One region of the Paenibacillus sp. FSL K6-1217 genome, then DNA from elsewhere that is predicted to be linked to it. Evidence: riboswitches for the same ligand, from Rfam matches in the RefSeq annotation. Region 1 holds a riboswitch; each other region holds the start of a gene.
What was found. Region 1 has a riboswitch for S-adenosylmethionine ahead of MHH28_RS13225 (DedA family protein). Riboswitches for the same ligand answer to the same signal wherever they lie in the genome.
Positions count from the first base shown of each region.

Region 2: another riboswitch for S-adenosylmethionine. It lies ahead of metA (homoserine O-succinyltransferase); the one in region 1 lies ahead of MHH28_RS13225 (DedA family protein).
Region 3: another riboswitch for S-adenosylmethionine. It lies ahead of MHH28_RS16820 (methionine ABC transporter ATP-binding protein); the one in region 1 lies ahead of MHH28_RS13225 (DedA family protein).

Region 1 covers NZ_CP150271.1:2,983,096-2,990,814, forward strand. Annotated here, with positions in the region: gene MHH28_RS13210 (LytR/AlgR family response regulator transcription factor) at 1-190, shown strand, start outside; gene MHH28_RS13215 (ATP-binding protein) at 177-1,478, shown strand; gene MHH28_RS13220 (serine hydrolase domain-containing protein) at 1,840-3,879, shown strand; SAM riboswitch class I at 4,028-4,142, shown strand; gene MHH28_RS13225 (DedA family protein) at 4,212-4,805, shown strand; gene MHH28_RS13230 (undecaprenyl-diphosphate phosphatase) at 4,837-5,649, shown strand; gene hflC (protease modulator HflC) at 5,747-6,613, opposite strand; gene hflK (FtsH protease activity modulator HflK) at 6,610-7,653, opposite strand.
Region 2 covers NZ_CP150271.1:7,185,769-7,193,487, forward strand. Annotated here, with positions in the region: gene MHH28_RS31500 (HRDC domain-containing protein) at 1-802, shown strand, start outside; gene corA (magnesium/cobalt transporter CorA) at 971-1,906, opposite strand; SAM riboswitch class I at 2,333-2,464, shown strand; gene metA (homoserine O-succinyltransferase) at 2,581-3,498, shown strand; gene MHH28_RS31515 (PLP-dependent transferase) at 3,628-4,794, shown strand; gene mqnC (cyclic dehypoxanthinyl futalosine synthase) at 5,011-6,147, shown strand; gene MHH28_RS31525 (bifunctional 2',3'-cyclic-nucleotide 2'-phosphodiesterase/3'-nucleotidase) at 6,758-7,719, shown strand, end outside.
Region 3 covers NZ_CP150271.1:3,825,410-3,833,128, forward strand. Annotated here, with positions in the region: gene mqnE (aminofutalosine synthase MqnE) at 1-428, shown strand, start outside; gene MHH28_RS16795 (NAD(P)/FAD-dependent oxidoreductase) at 506-1,567, shown strand; gene MHH28_RS16800 (YuzB family protein) at 1,617-1,871, opposite strand; gene MHH28_RS16805 (NifU family protein) at 1,954-2,202, shown strand; gene MHH28_RS16810 (MetQ/NlpA family ABC transporter substrate-binding protein) at 2,383-3,258, opposite strand; gene MHH28_RS16815 (methionine ABC transporter permease) at 3,317-3,985, opposite strand; gene MHH28_RS16820 (methionine ABC transporter ATP-binding protein) at 3,985-5,001, opposite strand; SAM riboswitch class I at 5,103-5,238, opposite strand; gene MHH28_RS16825 (Cthe_2314 family HEPN domain-containing protein) at 5,330-6,076, opposite strand; gene MHH28_RS16830 (UbiD family decarboxylase) at 6,102-7,719, opposite strand, start outside.

The DNA of each region.
Region 1 (7,719 bases):
AGACAGCAACTTCCTGCACATCCACCGTTCGATTATTATCAACCTGCTGCATGTGAAGAAGTTCGCCGGCGGCTCCGTGCTCATGTCGGGCGGGATGGAGTTCCCGATCGGCCGGTCCAAGATCAAAGAGGTCAAAGATTTCTATACCAAATTCATGATTATGAAGGGCCATTCGTATGATTCCATATAACCTGCCTGTTATCCTCGGTGTGCTGCTGGTGATGGGCTTTCAGACCAATTTTTTCTTCGGCTCCGTATTCGGCAAGTCTGCCAGGAAGCCCAACCAGACCTTGTACTTCATCATTTATGGCTTGCTGTGTTTTCTCTATCTGGTCTTTGAGATGTCTTCCGTATCCTCATCGGCTGTCGCCTTACTGATGATATTTGCTATGGCCGGTTCCTATCAGGTGGAGATTAAGACCAAAGTGATATTTTCCATCCTGTATGCGGTTCTAATGACGCTGGTCAGCTTTATCTCGCTGTATATTTTCTCGGCGATTGATTCGGTGGACTATACCCGCCTGGATTCGGGTAACGGGTTTGAGCGGCCGGGCTTCATGAAGGGGATCATCCTTAGCTGTATTATTATGTTCGCGGTGATTCAGGTCATACGGCTTATCTCCAAACGCAGAAGCTTCGCGCTGCCTTACCGTTACTATATTTTTTTCCTGATCGTCCCTTTCATCAGTATCTATCAGATCAATGTGCTTACGGTCAGCAGCAACAAGGATATCTATTATTTCATTGCGATTCTCGGCTTTCTGCTCCTGAATGTGATGGTGGTCTATATTTTCGATACGATTATTGATAAATTTCAATTCATGCATGAGAAAACACAATTGCAGCACCAGATGAATTATCAGGATGCGAATTACGAGAAGACGGTACACAGCTTCAAGTCCATTAAGAGGATTATTCACGACAACCACCAGCAGTTCCTCTATATTGAAGAGTGTATCCGGAGGGAAGATCCGGCGGCGGCTCTTGCGCATATCAAGCTTACGCTGAATAAAGTGGAGGATGCCTACCAGCGGGTCAACACCGGCCACCTTGTCATTGATGCGCTGGTCACCAATACTCTGAATATCGGACAGGCCAACGGCATCCGCATTGACACCCGGCTTCGCCTCCATTCACAGGCGGTTCATATTGACCGTTATGACTTATGTGTGGTGCTTGGCAATATGCTGGACAACGCCATCGAAGCTTCCAAGAAGGTCAAGGTGGCCGAGGACCGGTACATGCTGATCCAGATTCATTCGAGTGAATCCGCCCTGTTCATCCGCATCCTCAACCGTATCGCCCAAGAGACCGCGTCGCTGCACAGCCAGAAGCCGGACCCGGAATATCACGGCATCGGCTTGACCAATATCTCCAGAATATGTGATAAATACGGCGGGAATATGACGATAGAATCCGGGCATAAGGAATTTAATAATATGGTGGTCCTCCCCTTCTCACACGAAGCTTCTATATAAAATGCATTGAACTTTAAGTTTCGCCGTCACTGCGGTGAACATTTGGACTTCCGGCCGCTGTTGTCTTTGAATTTCCTGATTGTAACCGCTCCTAGCGGTAGAAATCCAAACTAAGCATATGCTTACGATGCGAGCTTTCCTGCGGAAAGCTTTCAGGCGGTCGCTACCGCTCCTACAGTTCCAAATTTCAGCTCCGCTCCTTTCACTTTTTTGTTATCTCCTTCAGTGCTTTTTAAGCATAAGCTTCTACGTTAAGGGATCGTTATTAACGTTTCAGGGTTATTCGGGCCGCGCTCCTCTCTTCTGCCTGTATGATAACTTCAGGAAGAGTAACTACAGAGAAACAAGAGGAGGAATTCAGATGAATAAGTTAACTTCAGTCGTAATTGCTGCCATGTTAGTAATCCCCGCAGCCCCGGCTGCCGCTCAGGAGAAGGAGAGCCCGGTGCAGGCAACAGCCCGCACCATAGCCTCGAAGATCTTATCCGATTACGGGGTGAGCGGCATGCAGTATGCCATCAGGGACAAGGGGGCCATTACCGTATCCGGCGGCTTCGGGGTGTCCGATCAGGCGGCCAAGGCCCCTGTCACGAAGGATACGATGTTCGGCATCGGCTCCGTCAGCAAAATGCATGTGTCGGCGGCAACGATGATGCTGGCTGAGGATAAGCTCATTGACATCGACAAGCCGCTGGTTACGTATCTGCCGCAGTTCAAGATGGCCGATGAGCGGTACAAGCAGATTACCCCGCGCATGCTCATGAATCATTCCTCGGGCCTGTACGGCAGCCACTACGGGAACAGTATTCTGATGGATGATGCCGACACTCAGAATCATGATGACCTGCTGACAAGCCTTCAGTCCGAGCGGCTGAAATCCGACCCCGGGGCCTATTCCGTCTACTGCAATGACGGCTTTCAGCTGCTGGAGCTGATGATTGAGCAGGTGACCGGCATTAGCTATACAGAGTTTCTGGATCAGCACATGAGCAGCCCGCTGAAGCTAAGCTCTACCAAGACGCCGCTGGATACCTTTAACCGGCAGCAGCTTGCCAAGACCTACTTCCCTGGACTAAAGCAGGCATTGCCCAGCGAGAACGCCAATATCCTCGGAGCGGGCGGCCTCTATTCCACAGCCGAAGATCTGACTACATTCGCCGAGATGCTGAACGGCAAGCACCCGGATGTTCTGTCGAAAGCCTCCGCTACAGCGATGCAGCAGCCCGAATATAAGAACGGGCTCTGGGTGCCTGAGGAGAGAAACAGCTTCAATTACGGTCTGGGCTGGGATGCCATAGATCTGGCACCATTCGGTGATTACGGAATTAAGGCCTTATCCAAAGGCGGAGATACCATCATGTATCACGCTGACCTGATTACCCTGCCGGAATCCGATATATCCATCGCGGTGCTCTCGTCGGGTGGAAGCTCAATCTATAACACCATTTTCGCCACCAATGTGCTGCTGGCTTACCTGAAGGATACCGGGAAGATTAAGAAGATTCTGCCGGATGCTACCTTCACCCCTCCGGTCAAAGCGGCTATGCCTGCTGAGCTGGGAGCCTATTCGGGATTATACGGGACCGTCGGAGCAACCACCACGATAACCATTAAGGACGGAGCACTGGAGCTGCCTGCGCTTGAAGGGGGACTCATTCCTGCACAGAAGTATATCTATACCGGCAAGGGACAGTTCACGAGCCCGGACGGCAGTGCAGCCGTGAGCTTCGATAAGCAGAAGAACGGCAAGACCTATCTGAAGCTGAACACCCACGTGACTATCCCCGGTATCGGTCAAATGCTGATGGTCACATACGAGTACCAGAAGCTGGACGCCAATCCGCTGAATGCTTCTGCGAAGCAGGCCTGGGCACAGAGAGACGGGAAGCATTACTACGCTGTGGATGAGAAAATCAATTCCTTCTTCTACCTCTCCCCGTCCATCTTGACGAAGACGATTAAGGTTGAACAAGGCTATGCCACCGGGACGCGGATTGTGGACGAGAACACCGCCGTCAATGCGGCTGAAATTCCGGTGATGAACGGCCGAGATGCCTTCGATCTGACCTTCTCGAAGAAGAACGGTGCCGAATATTTAACCATTGACGGCAATGATTATATTAGCGGGGATGCAGTGAAGCCTGTGTATAGAGGCCCGGCTTCGATCACTACCGTGCCTGCGGGCGGCCAAGCGGTCTGGTTCAAGGTTGACAAGACAACCGCCGGCCGGACCATGACGGTAACAGCCCCCGCAAGCGGCGGATTCGTGGTCTATGATGCCGACGGGATGATCGTAAGCCACTCCAAAGTGAGCACAGCCTCATCGGTCAAGTTGCCGCAGGGCGGAATGGCCGTCTTCGGCGGCCAGGCGGGCGATGTGTTCCAGATCAAGCTGAAATAATCAATCTCATTCGATGGAGAAACACCAGAGCACCATGCTGCATTACCTCACCAGCCCGTTTAATTTCGTGATCTATTCCTTTCTCCAATTCTCCTAAACTTGCTTAATGGTGTGCAGGTATGTTTTAATATTATCGAATTGAATAATACTCTTATCCAGAGTTCGGTGGAGGGCTTAGCCCGATGATACCGCTGTAACCGGCATGCGAACCGCATACCAGGTACAGCACTAGAGGCGTCCGGGATGCCTTGCAAAGATGAGAGGGTGCTGACAGTTGATGAGACTGCCCCCTTTAATTAGGGGGCTTTTTGTTTGAGAAGGGAGAGAAATACATGACGGAGTGGATTACGGAATTTATACTTTTCTTTAAGGATTTGTCGTATGCGGGAATTATGATCGCCTTGTCGTTTGAATTCGTGCCTGCGGAGATCGTGCTTCCGCTTGCCGGATACTGGGTGTATCTGGGGGACATGAAGCTGATTCTTACCATCCTTGCTGGTACGGTAGGCGGTACACTTGGTCCGCTGACGCTATATGCCCTGGGCCGGTTTGGCGGCAGGCCGATGATTGATAAGTTCGGCAAGTACCTGTTCATCCGCCCGCATCATCTGGAAGCCTCCGACCGTTTTTTTGAGAAATACGGCAGCGGTGTGGCTTTTTACGGACGCTTCATTCCCGGTGTACGAACGCTGATCTCCATCCCTTGCGGGATCGCCAAGATGAATGTGTTTGCCTTCAGTCTCTACACCTTCCTGGCCATGCTTCCGATCACCTCGATCTATGTCTATCTGGGCTTCAAGCTGGGCTCGCAGTGGGAGCATGTGGACGAGCTCGTCAAGCCTTACCTTATTCCGGCGGCTACCCTGTTCCTCTTGGGCTTTGGGCTGTATGTCCTGTCCAAGCGGTATAGAAGACGTCAGGCTTAACGATTATGCGTTTTAACTTTAGGAGGAACTTATGGAATCTGTGTTCGATTGGCTGAAATACCTATTGCTGGGCCTCGTCCAGGGGGTGACGGAACCGATTCCCGTCTCCTCCAGCGGGCATTTAATTATTGCCCAGCGCCTGCTTGGCATGAAGCAGAATGGACTCTCTTTTGAAATCTTAACGAATACGGCATCCTTGATCGCCATCTGTTTTATTTTCCGCAAAGATATCCGCGACCTGATTGCAGGCTTCATAGGGTACCTGCGCACACGCGATGCCAAGTACCGGGCAGAGTTCATGTTCTGTCTCTACATCATCATCGGGACGATTCCCGCTGCCGTTGCTGCTGTGCTGTTCAAGGATACGATTGAACGAATCTTCACCTCCGTACATACCGTTTCGATCAGTTTACTCGTTACAGGGGTTGCCCTCTGGCTGATCCGCAACCTGCGCGGCCAGAAAAGAGACGGCAACCTCAAAGTGAAGGATGCCATCATCGTCGGGCTGGCTCAGGCCGTAGCACTGATTCCCGGCATCAGCCGTTCCGGCTCCACGGTGATCGCTTCCATTGCGGTCGGGATGAAGCAGGAGACTGCACTCAAGTTCTCCTTCATGCTCTACATTCCCATCAGTATCGGCGGGCTGATCCTGGGCGCGTCCGATATTGCGAACGATCCCAACCGCTCGGCACTGGCGATGCCCTACCTGATCGCCTTCCTCACCACGCTGGTAGCTACCTATTACGCCATGCGCTGGTTCATCGGCATTATGGCGAAGGGCAACCTGATTTACTTTTCATACTATTGCTTCGTGGTAGGTACGCTGCTGCTGATCTTCTTGTAAAAGGGAGCGGTTGTGGATGAAATCTAACTACTTCCTCAGCAGCCAAAAAATAGAGCACCACTTCCATCATAGGAGTGCTGCTCTATTTTTTATAACATTATTGTCCCATCAGTATCTTCGCATACGGCGAATCAATCGGGATCATGATAACTGGCTCATTCTTCAGCGTAGTCACATAACTCTGTAGCGTACGGTAGAAGCTGTAGAATTCAGGAGATTTGCCATAGGCCAGGTTGTAGATTTTGGCAGCTTGCCCTTCGCCTTCAGCGATAATCTTCTTGGAGTCGGCTTCGGCCTGGGCCATCAGCTCTCGGGAGGTACGGTCAGCCTTGGAGGTGATTTTCTTTGATTCCTCATCCCCTTCGGACAGATAACGTGCGGCAATGGATTGGCGGTCCGAGATCATCCGGTTGTATACACTTTGCTTGTTCTCTTCCGGCAGATCGGTACGCTTGATCCGTACATCAATGATCTCAATCCCGTAATTATCACGGGTCAGAGCGGCGACGACGTCCTTGGTGATCTCATCGTTAATATTGCCCCGTCCGGTGTCTTCACTGATAATATTCTCATAATTGATCTCCGACAGCTTGCGGCGGACCGAGTTATATACCGCTTCATCAATCCGCTGCACCCCGCCGCTGACCGTCTGAACGGTTCTCAGGAACTGCGAAGCATTGGTAATTCTCCACACCGTATAGTTATCAACCACAATCGGCTTCTGGTCCTTGGTCAGAATGTTGGTCGGTGAGCTGTCGTAGGTCATCTGATATTTGGGTAGCTCCGAGACATTCTCGATAAAAGGGATTTTGAACTTAAGCCCCGGCTCCTCGACCGTACGCATGGCTTCACCGAAACGGAGGACGACCTTGTACTCCCCCTCCTTCACGATGTACATGGAGCCGGCCAGCAGAATAATTAGGACGATAGATGATATCAATAAAATGATCGGGTTTCTCTTCACTTGGCATCTCCTCCTTGCGGTGTCGGTGAGGCAGGCGGATTCGTCGTGGCTGGAGCTGAGGTGTTCTCCTTGGAACTGCGCATCAGCTCATTCAGCGGCAGATAGTTCACTGTATCACTGTTCGAGTTGGTAATGAAGATCTTGGCGTTAGGCAGAATCGTCTCCAGGGTCTCCAGAACCAGCCGACTCTCGGTGACACTCTTATTATTCGCATATTCGGCAAAAATCGCATTGAACCGCGCCACATCCCCCTGCGCATTCAGGATACGCGACTTCTTCTCGCCTTCGGCCCGCTCCAGCAGCGCCTGCGCTTCACCGCGGGCCTTCGGAATGATATCATTCTCATACTTCTTGGCGTTGTTGATCTTCGTATTCTTCTCTTCACGGGCGTTCGTCACCTCGCGGAAGGCTTCCTCGACCTGGCCGCTCGGCGGCTCAATATCCTGGAACTTGATATCAATGATCTGTATGCCGGTGTTGTATTTCTTGTGCAGATCAACGAGCAGCACCCGGACTTTATCCTGAATCACGGTCTTCCCGTCGGTAATCGCAAAATCCAGCTTCTCGGAGCCAATGACCGCGCGGATCGAAGAGCTTGCCGAGTTACGCAGGAATTGCTCCGGCTCGTCAATGTTATACAGATAGTCACGAATATTGCTGATCTTCCACTGGACTACAGCATCGGCAGAGACGATATTCTCATCCCCTGTAATCATCATGGCTTCTTCATCCACGGGCACAGATCCTCCAGCTTCCTGGCGGTACCCGATATGTATCCGCTGGGTCAGCTCCGCCGGGACTGTAATGACATCCTGGATGGGATACGGCCATTTGAAATGCAGCCCCGCCGAGGACTCGCCTGTATACTTGCCGAAGGTCAGGATAGCTGCACGTTCCTGCTCCTGCACCGTATAGAATGAGGTGGCCCCGATATACAGCAGTACAGCCGCAGCGGCTACCCCCACTCCTATCCTCTTGTACATGCCAGGCTTCAACTTCGGCAGCTTGAGCCCTGGGATATTATCGCCATTCTGGTTCATGAAATTCAAGATGCATCGCTCCTTTTGGCGTATTTTAGTCGTATTAAAGGTATATATACGTGAATC
Region 2 (7,719 bases), 3.3 Mb from region 1:
GGAGGGCTACCGCCCGCTGATCGACGGGGTATTTCATGACGAGGACAATCTCAGCAGCCGTACCCAGGAGCAGCTTAAGCTCCAGTATTACAGCGAGCAATACGGCAATGAAGCCGTCTTCGAGGAGCTGTGCTCCTGGCGCAGGGGGAAGGCCTCCAGCGAACGGAAGGCGCCTTATATCCTGGCCAGCAACCGTCTGCTGCGCATGATCAGCGCGTTTCTACCCCGCACGGAGGAGGAATTGCTGCAGCTTCCCGGGGTGGGGGAAGGCAAAGCCTCACAGTATGGCGCGGACTGGCTCAGCATCACCTCGGCGGCTCCGCGCGAACATGATTTTCCATTAAGCTGGGTGAATCAGACGATTGACGAAGAGAGCTTCGTATCCTGGCTCTATAAGCAGAAGGAGCTTAAGTACAAGAAGCAGCTGGAACGGCTGAGGCTGCGGCGGGTTCTGTTACAGGGAATCGAAGAGGGGCAGGGGATGGAGGAGCTCAGAGCGCTTAGCGGAGTTTCCCGCCGTGAGGTGCTTGAAGTATTGGAGGAGCTGGAGAAGGACGGCTACTCGGCCGAGAAGCTTATTGCACTGGAACTGAGTGAAGTGAGCCGCGAAGAACAGAACAATATTTGGACAGCCTATGAGCTGATCGGTGACAGCTTCCTGAAGCCTGTCCTTTACAAAGCTTATGGCGACAACTTCGTTCCGGCTGAGGGCCTGGATCTGTATTACGAACGCCTGAGGCTGATCCGCATCCGCTTCCGGCGGGAGCATCCGGCGGCGCTTGGAGTGGCTGCCCCTCTGTAAGAGGTGAGGCTGACGGGCGGCACGGCCCAAGTCCGGCAGTCTTCATGACCTGAATTCTGACCAGCTTAGACGCACTACATACCGGTGACATATCAAAAAGACGAAGGCCCTCCCAGCCCCGGAACAGGGGATATGGTGCCTTCGTCCTGCGTATTCGTTCGTTCTGCTTCATAGCCATTCTTTCTTGCGGAAGATCACAAGCATTCCGCAGCCGAGCGTCACCATGACGGCAATTACGCCATAGTAGCCGTATTCGGTGTGGGTCTCGGGAATATTTTCAAAGTTCATACCGTAGATTCCGGTTATCACGGTCAGCGGCATGAATATCGTAGTAATCGCTGTAAATACTCTCATGATTTCATTGGCACGGTTCGCAATACTGGACTGATAGGCTTCGCGTAAGTTGCCCATGAGATCGCGGTAGGTTTCGAAGGTTTCAGAGATCTTGACCGCATTCTCGTAGATATCGCTGAAATACTTCTGCAGCTGATCGTCGATCAGGCGAAGATCCTTTTTGTTGAGCGTGTTGATAACTTCCTTCTGCGGCCCGAGCATCTTCTTCAGCCAGAGAATCTCACTGCGCAGACCGATGATCTCGCTCAGATGCGATTTCTTGGTATGCATGAGGATGTCTTCCTCCAGCTTCTCAATCCGCGCTTCAATCCGGTCACCGACCGAGAAGAAGTTGTCGACAACGAGGTCGATCAGGAGATAGAGGAAGCGGTCAGGCGTACTGACTTCCTGCTCCCATAGCATGGGCTTGAGGACACGCAGCTCATGGATCTTCTGCTTGGTAACGGTAATGATGAAATGTCTGCCCAGGAACACGTTGAGCGCACGGAGAAAGATTTCCTCATCATCAAACCGGATACTGTTCACTACGATGAAGTAGTGGTTCTCATAAATTTCCAGCTTCGGGCGCTGATCCTCTTCACTGAGGCAGTCTTCCACAGCCAAATCATGCAGACCATACAAAGGTTGAAGCTCTACAAGATCCTCGTCATCTGCATCAATCCAGTAGAACCCCTCATCAGGGGCAGTTAACGTTTCTTCAATATTGTCAATAGGCGTAAAAACCCCTGCATTCACCAGCCGGATTTTCATCTGATTCACTCCTTATGTCCCTGGTCTTCTCCAGGGGTATGCTAATTTCAGCACACGGGAAAATCAGCTTGGCCGGTGGTACAATCATGGATGAAGGCCAAAAGACGGTCCGAGAGCATGAAGAAAAAGGGCTCCCGCCGCCGGCAAGCTGATGTTAATCCTGTGTGGTTGTTCATTCTGCACGCTTATTCGCGAGCCCGGGTCGCCTTCCATTTTTCTCTCACCTCTTCTTTTCGCCGTTTTTTTGGGATGAAACCCCTGTCTAGTATAACGCCGGGGTATGGCTCTTACAAGAGAAATTGTTTTCTGTCATAAGGCCCCTTTAGCATTGTATGGACTTGACGAAAAGGAGGTTCATGATTTAAAGTGAAATTTAAGAAAAAGCATCTTTCGGATGCTTAAGGTTATTCAACTGAATACAGCTAAATCTTATCAAGAGCAGGTGGAGGGACTAGCCCGATGAAACCCGGCAACCGGCGTGTGAACGCACGGTGCTAATTCTTGCGGAAGCTTTGCAGGACGTTATTCGTCCGGCGGAAGTTCTCTGGCAGATGAGAGAGGCGCATATGACTGCATGATATGACCTTTCTCGCCCGGGAAAGGTCTTTTTTCGCTACTCTGCATCAGGAATAACCACCCAGCGGAACCCAATTTCAGTTAAGGAGTGAACAGCAATGCCTATCAAAATTCCCGACAGCCTGCCGGCCAAAGAAGTGTTATCCGGTGAGAATATTTTTGTAATGGATGAAAGCCAGGCCTTCCATCAGGATATCCGCCCTTTGCGGATTGCCATCCTGAACCTGATGCCTACCAAAGAAACGACAGAGACCCAGCTGCTGCGCCTTATCGGGAATTCCCCGCTTCAGGTGGATGTTGTTCTGCTGCATCCCAGCTCCCATACCTCGAAGAATACTTCGGCAGAGCATTTGAAGAGCTTTTATAAGACATTCGATGAGATCAGTCACCGCCGCTTTGACGGCCTGATTGTTACCGGCGCTCCCGTAGAACAGATGGAATTCGAGGATGTCAACTACTGGGAAGAGCTGAAGGTGATTTTTGAGTGGAGCAAGGAGAATGTCACCTCGACGATGCATATCTGTTGGGCGGCACAGGCAGGGCTGTATCATCACTTCGGCGTGCGCAAGGTGAGTCTGCCGGACAAATGCTTCGGAGTGTTTCCGCATACTGTGAGCCATAATAATGTCAAGCTGCTGCGCGGCTTCGATGAAGTATTCCATGTTCCGCATTCCCGTCATACCGATGTCTCCCGTGAAGATATAGAGCAGAACCCGGAGCTGCAGATTCTGGCTGAATCCGAGGAGGCCGGGGTATACCTGGTGGCTACGCATGACGGGAAGCAGATTTTTGTCACCGGGCATTCGGAGTACGATCCCTTCTCGCTGAAATGGGAGTATGACCGGGATATCGCAAAAGGGCTGGAGGTTGCCTTGCCGAAGCACTATTATCCAAAAGATGATCCGACCCGTACACCGCCGGCGGTCTGGCGCGCCCATGCCAACTTATTATTCGCTAATTGGCTCAATTACTATGTATACCAGGAGACTCCTTACGATATCGGTGCATTTATCTAAAGAGGTTGACCTATTCTTATAGAAGCTATTAATCAGGTGCATACACATAGCCGGTGCTTCCGAAGCGGATTCTGCCCGAAGAATGATCAGGTTGTGTACGCTATACAAAACTTTTAGGAGGCCGTGGAGATGGACGAGAAACTGAGAATTGAAAGCAGACTGGCACAGATTGGTTCGATGGAGGACCCCGCCACCGGGGCGATTAATTACCCGATTTATCATGCGACGGCCTTCCGTCACCCGAGACTTGGCCAGAGCACAGGCTTTGACTACATCCGCACCAAAAATCCTACCCGCTCTGTACTCGAAGAAGCGGCAGCGGCACTGGAGTCCGGGGATGCCGGCTTCGCCTGCGCCTCCGGGATGGCTGCGCTGACTACAGTGTTCACCTTGTTTGGACAAGGGGATCATCTCATTGTATCGCTGGACCTGTACGGCGGAACCTACCGGCTGCTGGAGAGAATTCTCTCCAAATACGGCATCAGCGCCTCCTATGTAGATACGAATGATCTGGATGGACTCGAAGCAGCCCGCCAGCCGGGCACGAAGGCCGTATTCATTGAGACGCCGACCAACCCGCTGATGATGATTACGGATGTCGAAGCGGTATGTACCTGGGCCCGCCATCACAGGCTGCTCACCATTGTAGACAATACGCTGCTGACCCCGTTCTTCCAGCGTCCGCTGGAGCTGGGCGCAGATATCGTGGTTCACAGCGCTACCAAGTATCTGGGCGGGCATAACGATGTGCTGGCGGGTCTAATCGTGACCAAGGGAGCAGAATTATCGGCTGAAATGGCCGTTCTGCATAACTCGCTGGGTGCTGTTTTGGCGCCGAATGACAGCTATCAGCTGATGAAGGGCATGAAGACGCTCGCCCTGCGTATGGAGCGGCATGAGAGCAACGCCCTGGCCATTGCCCGTTATCTGCAGGAGCATCCGGCAATTGCCGAGGTCTTCCACCCGGGGCTCCCGGACCATCCCGGCTATGCCATTCAGAACCGCCAGTCCTCCGGCAACACCGGGATCTTCTCCTTCAAGGTCAAAGAGGCCGGCTATGTGGAGCCGCTGCTCCGCCATATCAAGCTGATCGCCTTCGCCGAGAGTCTGGGCGGTGTTGAATCGCTGATGACCTATCCGGCGATCCAGACCCACGCCGATATTCCGGCTGAAATCCGCGATGCGGTTGGGGTGGATGACCGGCTGCTGCGCTTCTCTGTCGGCATAGAGCATGTAGATGATCTGATCGCGGATCTCGGACAGGCTCTGGAGGCCGCCCGAAGCGAGCTGGAATAAGACGCTGCGGCCCCCGTTCAGAGGTGCCGTATCTGCGTAGGTTGCATGCAGCAGTGCCTCCCGGTGCTGCTGTTTGCTTTTGGATGGAACGGTATCCTATACTCTGCTGCTGAAAGATTTCTCAAGCACCTCACATTGTGTTACGATGGGAGAACGGATATTTTATTTCAAATTATATTTATCTATAATTCATAGATGAAGAGGAGGCCGTGAACGGTGAGTGCAATTGACCTTATTCTGGATAAGACACTTAAGGGTGAGCGTCTTCAACTGGAAGACACGATCACGTTGTTCGAGAGCAATGAAATTGAGAAGATGGGCGCTGCTGCAGATATTATTATGAAGCGCTGGCACCCGGAGCCTATAACGACATTTGTCATCGGCCGCAACATTAACTACACCAATGTATGTGATGTCTATTGCCGCTTCTGCGCCTTCTACCGCAGACCCGGTTCGGAGGAAGGCTATGTGCTTCCCGATGAGACGATCTACCAGAAGATTGCCGAGACCATGAGCGTGAACGGAACCGAGATTCTAATGCAGGGCGGCACGAATCCGAACCTGCCGTTCAGCTATTATACGGATATTCTGCGCGGCATCAAGCAGCGGTTCCCGGAGATTACAATGCACTCCTTCTCACCGGCAGAGATTATGAAGATGGTAGAGGTCTCCGGCCTGCCGCTGGAACAGGTTATGCGCGAGATCCACGCTGCAGGCCTGGATTCTCTGCCCGGCGGAGGCGCCGAGATTCTTGACGACCGCACCCGCCGCAAGATCAGCCGACTCAAGGGCTCCTGGCGCGAGTGGATGGATGTCATGCAGACCGCGCACCGGATCGGCATGAACACGACAGCCACGATGGTTATCGGGCTGGGCGAGAGCATGGAAGAGCGGGCGCTGCATCTGCTGCGTGTCCGTGAAGCCCAGGACGAATGCATCGCGAACAAATATGATTCCGAAGGGTTCCTGGCGTTCATCTCCTGGACCTTCCAGCCGGATAATACGAACCTGAAGCTGGATCGCCAGACACCCGAGGAGTACCTGAAGACCGTAGCCATCAGCCGCTTGGTACTCGATAATATCAAGAACTTCCAGTCCTCCTGGGTTACGATGGGGCCTGAAGTTGGCAAGCTCTCCCTGCAATACGGCTGCAATGACTTCGGCAGCACGATGATTGAGGAGAACGTCGTGTCCTCCGCGGGCGCTACCTACAAGGTCAACATCGAGTCGATCACCCAGATCATCCGCGAGGCTGGCAAGATTCCGGCACAGCGCAACACGCGCTATGACATTCTGCGCACATTCGAGGATGCGAACGCGAAGATTGACAATGATTTTGTGATGCAGAACTAGAATATAGCTATACACCAACAGATCAATAACGGGCTGTGCTACATATATGTAGCACAGCCCGTTATGTTTTTTGGAAACTATTGTTTCCTCCAGTTCCGAACAAGAAGTATATAGATTTGTAGATAAGTGTTATTTGAATGATTCGTACAGTGACTTGGTTGCTGAATGTGGCTGAAGGATCGATCGGTACAGCATATGTAGCAAATGTATACGAAAAACAGCATACATTCGGCTCACTCGCAGCCATATGGCCGAACGTATGTGAAAAACAACATACATTGTGCTCACTCACAGGTATACGTCCCGAATGTATACGAAAAACAGCATACATTGTGCTCGCACGCAGGCGCATGTCCCGAATGTATGTGAAAAACAGCATATATTGTGCTGGTGTTCCAGGTAATCCCATTGTATTGGATTTTCTTTGTTTTTGTCATAGGATTGTAAATTTTTATCGTAATATTTTACAAAAAAAGCTGAAATAATGTGAGATTTTACACAACAATTTATAAGAGTTAATGTAATTTGATAGATTCATAGACAGGGCTATGATACAATCTTTCGGGCAGTAGTAGAACAATCTAGCAATCACAGGGAGGAAATTAGATTTATGGGAGAGAGAAGATGGAACAAGCCGATAGCTGCTTTATTGGCTACCACAGTTCTGGCAGCACAGGTGCTGGGCGGAGTATTGAATGTTCCTGTGCTCGCCGCAGGCAAGGCGGAGGCTTCTCCGGTGATAAATCCGGGAACCATTAATTTACGCTTGATGAGTACCACTGATGTTCATACGAACGTATACGGTTGGGACTACTTCAAGAATGCCACCTCCACGACTGTAGGTCTGGACCGTACTTCAACCTTGGTAAAGGCTGCACGCAGTGAAGCAGAGGGGAAATACAACCTTTTGCTGGATAACGGCGATTTGATTCAAGGAACACCACTGGGAACGTATATGGCCCAAGTGTCTGATTTCAGAACAAGCGAAGACCAGATTCACCCGATCATCGCAGCGATGAACCTCATGGGTTATGATGCAGCAACCTTCGGCAATCATGAATTCAATTATGGATTGGACTATCTGGATCGTACCGTTAACGGCAGTGTAAGCAGTGCAACCTATAAAGAGTCTACGGGTGCGAAATTCCCTTATGTCAATGCAAATATTTATAATAAGTCAGACGGTAAAAATACGTTTGAACCTTATAAAATCATCGATAAAGAAGTAAAAGACAGCAACGGCAACACCGTTACCATTAAAGTCGGCCTCCTGGGTCTGGTTACTCCGCAGATTATGGAGTGGGACAAGGTAAACCTGGAGAAGAACGTTATTGCCGAAGATATTGTGGAAACGGCGAAGAAGTTTGTTCCTGAAATGCAGAAGGATGGCGCGGACGTTATCGTCGCCATGACTCATTCCGGGTTCGACGCTGCTGCCGCAGAAGGAACCGGAGCAGAGAATGTCATTAACCTGCTGAGCAAGGTTCAGGGCATCGATGCCATCACCTTCTCGCATACCCACAAGGTATTCCCGACGAACGGGGATGACAGCAAGCTGGATGCTTCCTTCAA
Region 3 (7,719 bases), 840 kb from region 1:
CGATTGAATCCCGCGAGGACCGCATCCGCCATATGCTGCAAATTCGTGACCTGCAGGACGAGACCGGCGGATTCATGGTATTCATTCCGCTGTCCATGCAGCCCAAGAACAAGAATGCCGGCATTATGCGCCGCAACTCCGCTTATGAGGACCTCAAGACCATTGCGGTCAGCCGTCTGATGCTGGACAACTTCGACCACATCAAGGCGTACTTCATTAATATCGGGGCCCAGCTGACCCAGGTAGCTCTTAGCTTCGGAGCCTCTGATGTGCACGGCACCATCCTCAAGGAACGGATCAGCCACGCTGCCGGCGCGCTGACACCGGAGGGGCTGACCCGGGATGAGCTGATCTGGCTCGTGAAGGGTGCGGGACGGATTCCTGTTGAACGGGATACGTTCTATAACGAGATCAAAGTATACGAATAAGTAAGCTGAATCGAACCTCAGCCTGTACACGCAGAACTGCCTTGTCCATTACGTACCCGAAAGGAAGATCTGTTCGCATGAGAACCCTACTTGTCCTGGGCGGCGGCTACGGCGGTCTTGCCCTCATTTCGCAATTGCTTAATAATCATCTCCCGCCTGATGTGGAAATCGTTCTGGTGGACCGGATGCCATATCAGGGGATCAAGACGGAATATTATGCACTGGCCGCAGGCACAGTCACGGATTATCATCTGCGGATTCAATTCCCGGTACACCCCCGCCTGACCGTACGTTACGGGCAGGTGGGCTCCATTGATCTGGAGAGCAGGGTAGTCCTGCTCGATTCCGGGGAGCCGATAGCCTATGATATCCTGGCGATTGCCCTCGGCTGTACGGATAATTACCATAACATTCCGGGAGCCGAAGAGCATGCCTGCAGTATACAGAGCTTCGCCGGAACCCGGGAAACCTACCGCCGGCTGAACGATGTGAAGCCTTATGGGACCGTGAACATTGTCGGCGGAGGGCTGAGCGGTGTCGAGATTGCCTCGGAGCTGCGGGAGAGCCGGCCCGATCTGAATATCTCCCTCATGGACCGGGGAGAACGTATTTTGTCCTCTTTTCCGGTCAAGCTGTCCAGGTATGTCGAGGAATGGTTCAGTGAGCATCAGGTGGAGACCATAGGCCGGGTATCGGTCTCCCATGTAGAAAAGGATGCCATCTTCAATGGCACTCAGGCCATTCCGGCCGATGTTACAGTATGGACGGCCGGCATTCAGCCGGTGAAGGCCGTACAGCAGCTTGAGCTTCCGAAGGACCGGGGAGGCAGGCTCATTGTCGGGAAATATTACAATTTAGCCGATTATCCTGAAGTGTATGTGATCGGGGACTGTGCCAGCCTGCCCTTCGCCCCCAGTGCACAGGCGGCAGGTGCCCAGGGCGAGCAGGTCGGCCAGATTATTCAGGCGCTATGGCTGGGGGAGACCCCGAAGCTGCATAAGATTAAGCTGAAGGGCACTCTCGGTTCACTCGGCAAAAATGCCGGCTTCGGCCTGATGGGCCGCCGCTCCGTCATGGGCCGGGTTCCGCGCCTGCTGAAGAGCGGCGTCCTGTGGATGTCCAAACGCCATTTCGGGTGAATTCAGCCGCCGGAGCGGGCAGCAATCCGGTCTTAGCCTTTATCCCGGATTAGTCAATCTCCAGGTTGTCCCAGGCCTCCGCCTCTCGTATAGCGGCCTCAATCGCCTCTTCCAGGGCAGCGGGGGAATCAGCTTCGATGATCTCCCCGTCAACCATGGCGAAAGGCTGGAGATAGCACTCTCCGCAGTTGTTCAGACAGCCGTACTCCACTACATCATATTCAGGGTTTTGTTCCAGCTTAAGCTTGAGCGGTTCAGTGCCATGCCCGATGTTGCTGGCACAGAATTCTATAATTGGTCGCATGATGATCTCCCTATTCTGCCTTAACCATTTTATTTTTTAACTTTTTGTACTATAATAAACATACGAAAGGAGTGATTGAGAAATGAGTGAGAATGTTCAAAGCGCAACCATGTACGATGAAGTACTGGAAGTCCTTGATAAACTTCGTCCGTTCCTGCAGCGCGATGGCGGTGACGTGGAACTGATTGATGTTGAAGACGGCATCGTCAAGCTGAAGCTTATGGGTGCATGCGGCAGTTGCCCAAGCTCCACGATCACGCTGAAAGCCGGGATCGAACGCGCCCTGATTGAAGAAGTAGAAGGCGTGGAAGAAGTCATCCAAGTATTCTAATCCCGTTTCATAAACCATCCCGGCCTCCGAGAAGAGGCCGGGATTTTTTTTATTATAGTGGATTTCGCCTTAAGGATCAACCATTGGGCTATTCAAAAAACCAGAAGCCGCTCCGCCAGCCATCTCTGGCTACCGGGCTTCTTCTGGTCTCATTGGAATATTCAGCTTCTATGGTCAGCCTTAGAATGCCGGAACAATGGCACCTTCATACTGCTTCTCGATGAACGCCTTCGCTTCCGGGGATGTCAGCGCTGCTGCCAGCTTCTGAATCGCATCGGAATCCTTATTGTCAGGACGGGCTACCAGCAGGTTGGCATACGGGGAGTCCCCGCCTTCGATGAACAACGCATCCTTCGTTGGAGACAGCTTGGCATCCAGGGCGAAGTTGGTGTTAATCAGCGCCAGGTCCACTTCATCCAGCTGACGGGGCAGCATCGCAGCATCCAGCTCAATGATATCCAGCTTCTTGGCATTCTCGGTGATATCCGCTTTGGTCGAAGCAATATTCGTATCGTCCTTCAGCTTGATCAGTCCGTTCTTCGCCAGCAGAATCAATGCGCGTCCTCCATTAGTTGCATCATTCGGAATGGCAACCTTGGCACCTTCTGCCAACTCGTCAATCGATTTGATCTTTTTGGAATAAGCGCCAAATGGCTCAACATGAACAGCGGTTACAGATACGAGATCTGTGCCGTTCTTGGTGTTCTGATCATCCAGGTAAGGCTTGTGCTGGAAGAAGTTCGCATCGAGCTGCTTCTCGGCAAGCTGTGTATTCGGCAGGATATAATCCGAGAATTCTTTGATCTCCAGCTTAATGCCTTGGGCTTCAAGCTGCGGCGCAATCGCTTTGAGGATTTCCGCATGCGGTACAGCAGAGGCACCAATCACTAGGGTTACCGGTTCTGCCGCAGGCTCTGTAGTCGCTTCTGCACCAGCAGCTTCCGTAGGTGCTGTTGTTGCAGCAGAATTCGCGGCGTTATTCGCCTTGTTGTTCCCGCAAGCGGCAAGCACCAATATCAAGGTCAGGCTGAATAATGTAAGCAGTACTTTTTTCATCTGTAAATCCCCCTCTAATCCATATGTTTTATTGAATAAGGCTATATGTGGACGTACCTTATTTCCGTGTAAAATATTTTACCAGCCGGTCGCCGGCCATTTGCAGCAGCTGCACTAGAATCACTATCAGTGCCACTGAGATAATCATAACTTCCTTCTCATAACGGTAATAGCCGTAACGGATCGCCAGATCCCCCAGACCGCCGCCACCAATAAATCCCGCCATGGCAGTATACGAGACAAGGGTCACTACAGTAATGGTTATTCCGGCAAGCAAGCCCGGACGAGCCTCCGGCAGCAAGACGCGCATCACGATCTGCCCTGTGGAAGCCCCCATGCCCTGCGCCGCTTCAATAATTCCCCGGTCAACCTCCCGCAGCGCCGTTTCCACCAGCCTGGCGAAAAAGGGAGCCGCACCGACCACTAGTGCCAGAATGGTTCCACGCACACCGATGGAGGTGCCCATAATGATCTTACTGAGCGGAATCAGAGCCACCATTAGAATGATGAACGGAACGGAGCGCAGGATATTTACGATGAACGATAATGCCGAGTAAACAGCTCTGATAATAACGTTATTTGATCTTCCCCATAAATATAGCATAATTCCGAGCGGTAAACCAAGGATAATTGTGAATATTCCTGAAATAACTACCATGTTAAGTGTAGCCACCGTTGCATCGAGCATTTCTGACCAATCAATCTTATTAAAATCCAGTCCGCCCATCAGGAAATCACCTCCACATCAAGACCTTGGGCTATAAGCTCCGTCAGCGTAGTATCCACGGCATCAGCAGCTCCTTCAAACCGGACAATCAATTGTCCGTAAGGAACATCCTTGATCGTAGAGATGGTGCCATGGAGAATCGCGAAGTGGACGCCTGTCCCCTGAACCACCTGGGAGAGCGTGGATTCGTAAGTCTTGTGCCCGAGAAAAGTGATCTTCACGGCCTTCGTATAGCCTGTATGCACAGCGTCAATCGCCTGCCGGAGCGGCCCCTCCGACTGGGTCTCACTGCGGATGAATTCTTTGGTCACCTCATGCTTCGGCTTCAGAAATACCTGGGCCACCTCGCCCTGCTCGACGATGCCGCCGCCATGGATCACCGCCACGCGGTCGCAAATGCTCTGAATCACATGCATTTCATGGGTGATCAGCACGATGGTCAGATGGAATCTGCGGTTGATATCCATCAGCAGGCGCAGTATGGAGTCTGTCGTCTGCGGATCAAGCGCCGAGGTCGCTTCATCGCATAACAGAACGTCCGGATCACTCGCCAGAGCCCGGGCAATCCCGACACGCTGCTTCTGTCCGCCGGATAACTGGGCCGGGTACTTATTCCTGTGCTCCTCCAATCCGACCAGGGTGAGCAGATCCTTAACCTTTTGTTCAATCTCACTCCTGGAGGCTCCGATCAGCCGCAACGGAAACGCGATATTATCATAGACTGTAGCCGATGAGAGCAGATTGAAATGCTGAAAAATCATCCCGATCTTGCGCCGCTGCTCCTGGAGCTGCCCCTGGCTGAGTGCTGTCAGCTCCACACCGTCCACCCACACTTCGCCCGCAGTCGGACGTTCCAGCAGATTAATGCAGCGGATCAGCGTGCTTTTGCCGGCCCCGGAGTGACCGATCACCCCGAAGATCTCGCCCTTCTTGATCGACAGGCTTAGTGCAGAGAGTGCAATCGCCTGCTTGCTGCCTTTGCCGTACACTTTGGTTATATCCTTCAATTCTATCAACCTCTGCGTCCCCCTTCTGTTCTAACCTAAACATTGCAGAAAAAAGACCCCCTACGATCCATGCAGATCGCAAGAGGCCCTGTGTGTATAATGACAATGCCTTCTCATCTGCCAAAACCCCCGGAACCGGCGGCATTGTAGGAATTAGCACCATGACATTTGGATGCAGCGCTTCGCTGTATTCAAACCGGTTGCCGGGCTTCATCGGGCCTATCCCTCCGCCGCTCTCGATAAGATCATAGTATGAAGTTATATATTCCGTGTCATGTCAGAAGCTAATGTATGCCTAAGTATATTCAGTTTCGAGTTTTTTGTCAAAGGTAAGTTTTTACGGATGGGCATGTCCGGATTTCGGGCCTGCGGCCGCTTGATTCTTGTGCCATTGTTCATTGCCGTACCTGAATGCGGCCGCCAGGGATTGGCATACCATCTCCAGACTCTGCTTCAAATCCTCCAGGTGGCTGTCGAGATCCTCCAGACGGATCTTGTCATGCAGCCCCTGGTGACGCTGCCAGAGATCGTCGGTCATCTCCGCATTCATGTAGTGGATCTCGGCATTGCGCCGCTTGCGCAGATTCTCCACCGGCTCCCGATAGGAATTGCGGATTCTGTCCAGCTCATCCGCCAGCGGATGATGCGCCTGAAGCAGCTGGAATTGCCGCAGCACCGTGAAGTAGGAGAAATGTGCCTTGACCTTGCCTGTGTTGAGATTGTACACATTATTCAGCACCGTGCCCAGCTTGTCCAGCAAAGAGAAGACACGGATGAAGCCATCCTTGTAGAAATACACATATCTGGCGTACTCCCCCTGCTCCGTGGACGACATATCATCCATATAACCGGCAATCACTGACTTCCGGAAAAAGGCGGCTGCGAACCAGCTCTGCTCCAGCTCATCCAGAGAGGAGATCAGGCCGCGTGTCCAGATCTCCAGCTTGCGGTATTCATGGTCATGGTCTTCATGCGCCGCCATCTCCTTGCGCAGCACGGAGGCAGCCTTCGCCATGGACTCCATAGCTTCAGCCAGCACACCGCTGTTCACGCGGGGCGGCTCTCCAAGTAACGTCCGCAGCATATTTTGACCCCCTTAAAGTTCACTTCTACGCCAGAGGAAAATAACGGCTCCAGCCCCGGTCTACCCACTTCGCAATATCCTCGCTCACAGCCAGCTCCTCCGGGTATCCCGGCTTCATCCGGGCATCTATAATGATCGGCTGCGTATAGCTGACACTGCCCCGGTGTACCCCGGCCGCCGAATAAATATCATCCGCCGGATTGAAGCGGGTGAATACGGTCCACAGGAAGGAGGTCTGCGTGCTTACCGCCTCCTCCGCCTGATCGACCAGCACAATCAGCGGCCAGGCGGTCTCCCGCTCCTTGAAGGCAGCCGCCAGCCGCTCCGGCAGCTCCGGGTCCTCTTCATAGGATGCACCGGAAACGGCTAAACATCCTCCGCAATAAGGCACAGCAGCGGTGATTGATGGAAGCAGCCCCTCTGTATAAGTCCGCGGCAGCTGCCGGACCGGGCTGCCGATGCCCGCCATCACCGCCTTGCTGCCATGATTCAGCTTGCGGCCGGTATAATCCAGCGTATCCATGGAGGTATTGGCAAAGATCGTCAGATCCGACTGCGGGTTGAAGCGCTCAAGTACCGTTTCCAGCAGCTTGGGGAAATCGGTAAGCTCCACCTGAACATTAGTCAGCAGAAGGAATTTGGTTAAGGAGAGCTGTCCTTCCCCCAGAATACGAAATGCTGATACCATATACTCGCGCGGATAGCTTTCCCTTACAACCGCCGAGGTCAGTGAATGCGAACCGGATTCGGAGTAGGTCCACAACGCTTTGACCGAAGGGATCAGCAGAGGATAGGCCGGAGAGAGCAGCCGCTGCAAATAATCCTTCAGATAATAATCCTCCTGGCGCGGCTTACCGGCAATGGTCGCTGGATAGATGGCATCTTTGCGGTGCCACATCCGCTGAACATGCATGACCGGGAACTCATGCTGCATGGAATAGTAGCCGGACTGGCTGCCGTACGGCCCTTCCGCTCTCCGCTCCAGCGGAGACACACGTCCCCGGATCGAGAATTCCGCTTCAGCCGGAATACGGTGCCCGCCCAAGGGGTCCTGCACCATGGGCAGCTTGCCGCCCAGCATCAGCGAGGCCAGCAGCAGCTCCGGTATCCGTTCCGGGACCGGAGCCACTGCCGCAGCAATCAGGGCCGGCGGCCCGCCGATGAAGACCGACACCGGCAGAGTCTCCCCGAGAAGCTCTGCCTGCGAGTGATGGAATCCGCCGCCCTTATGAATCTGCCAGTGGAGACCCGCCGTGCTGTCGTCATACATCTGAATCCGGTACATGCCGAGATTATGATCCTTGGGGTTGGTGATATTCTCCGTATAGACCAGAGGAAGCGTGAGGAATGCCCCGCCATCCTTGGGCCAGGCGGTAATCCGGGGCAGCTCCTTCAGCGGATCACTGCTGCTGCAGACACCGAGTACCGGAGCTTCTCCTTGCGGTATGCTCTTGATGCCTGCCCGCAGCAGCTCAAGCAGCACCGTCTTCTCCCGCCATAAGCCGGCGGCTGAAGGTGGAATCAACTGCTCCATCGCCAGGGTCAGCGACTTCAGCAGCTGCTCCGGTCTTGTCCCGAAGGCCTTGTTCACGCGCCGGACGGTACCGAACAGATTCGTAGCGACCGGGAACGGTGTTCCTTGC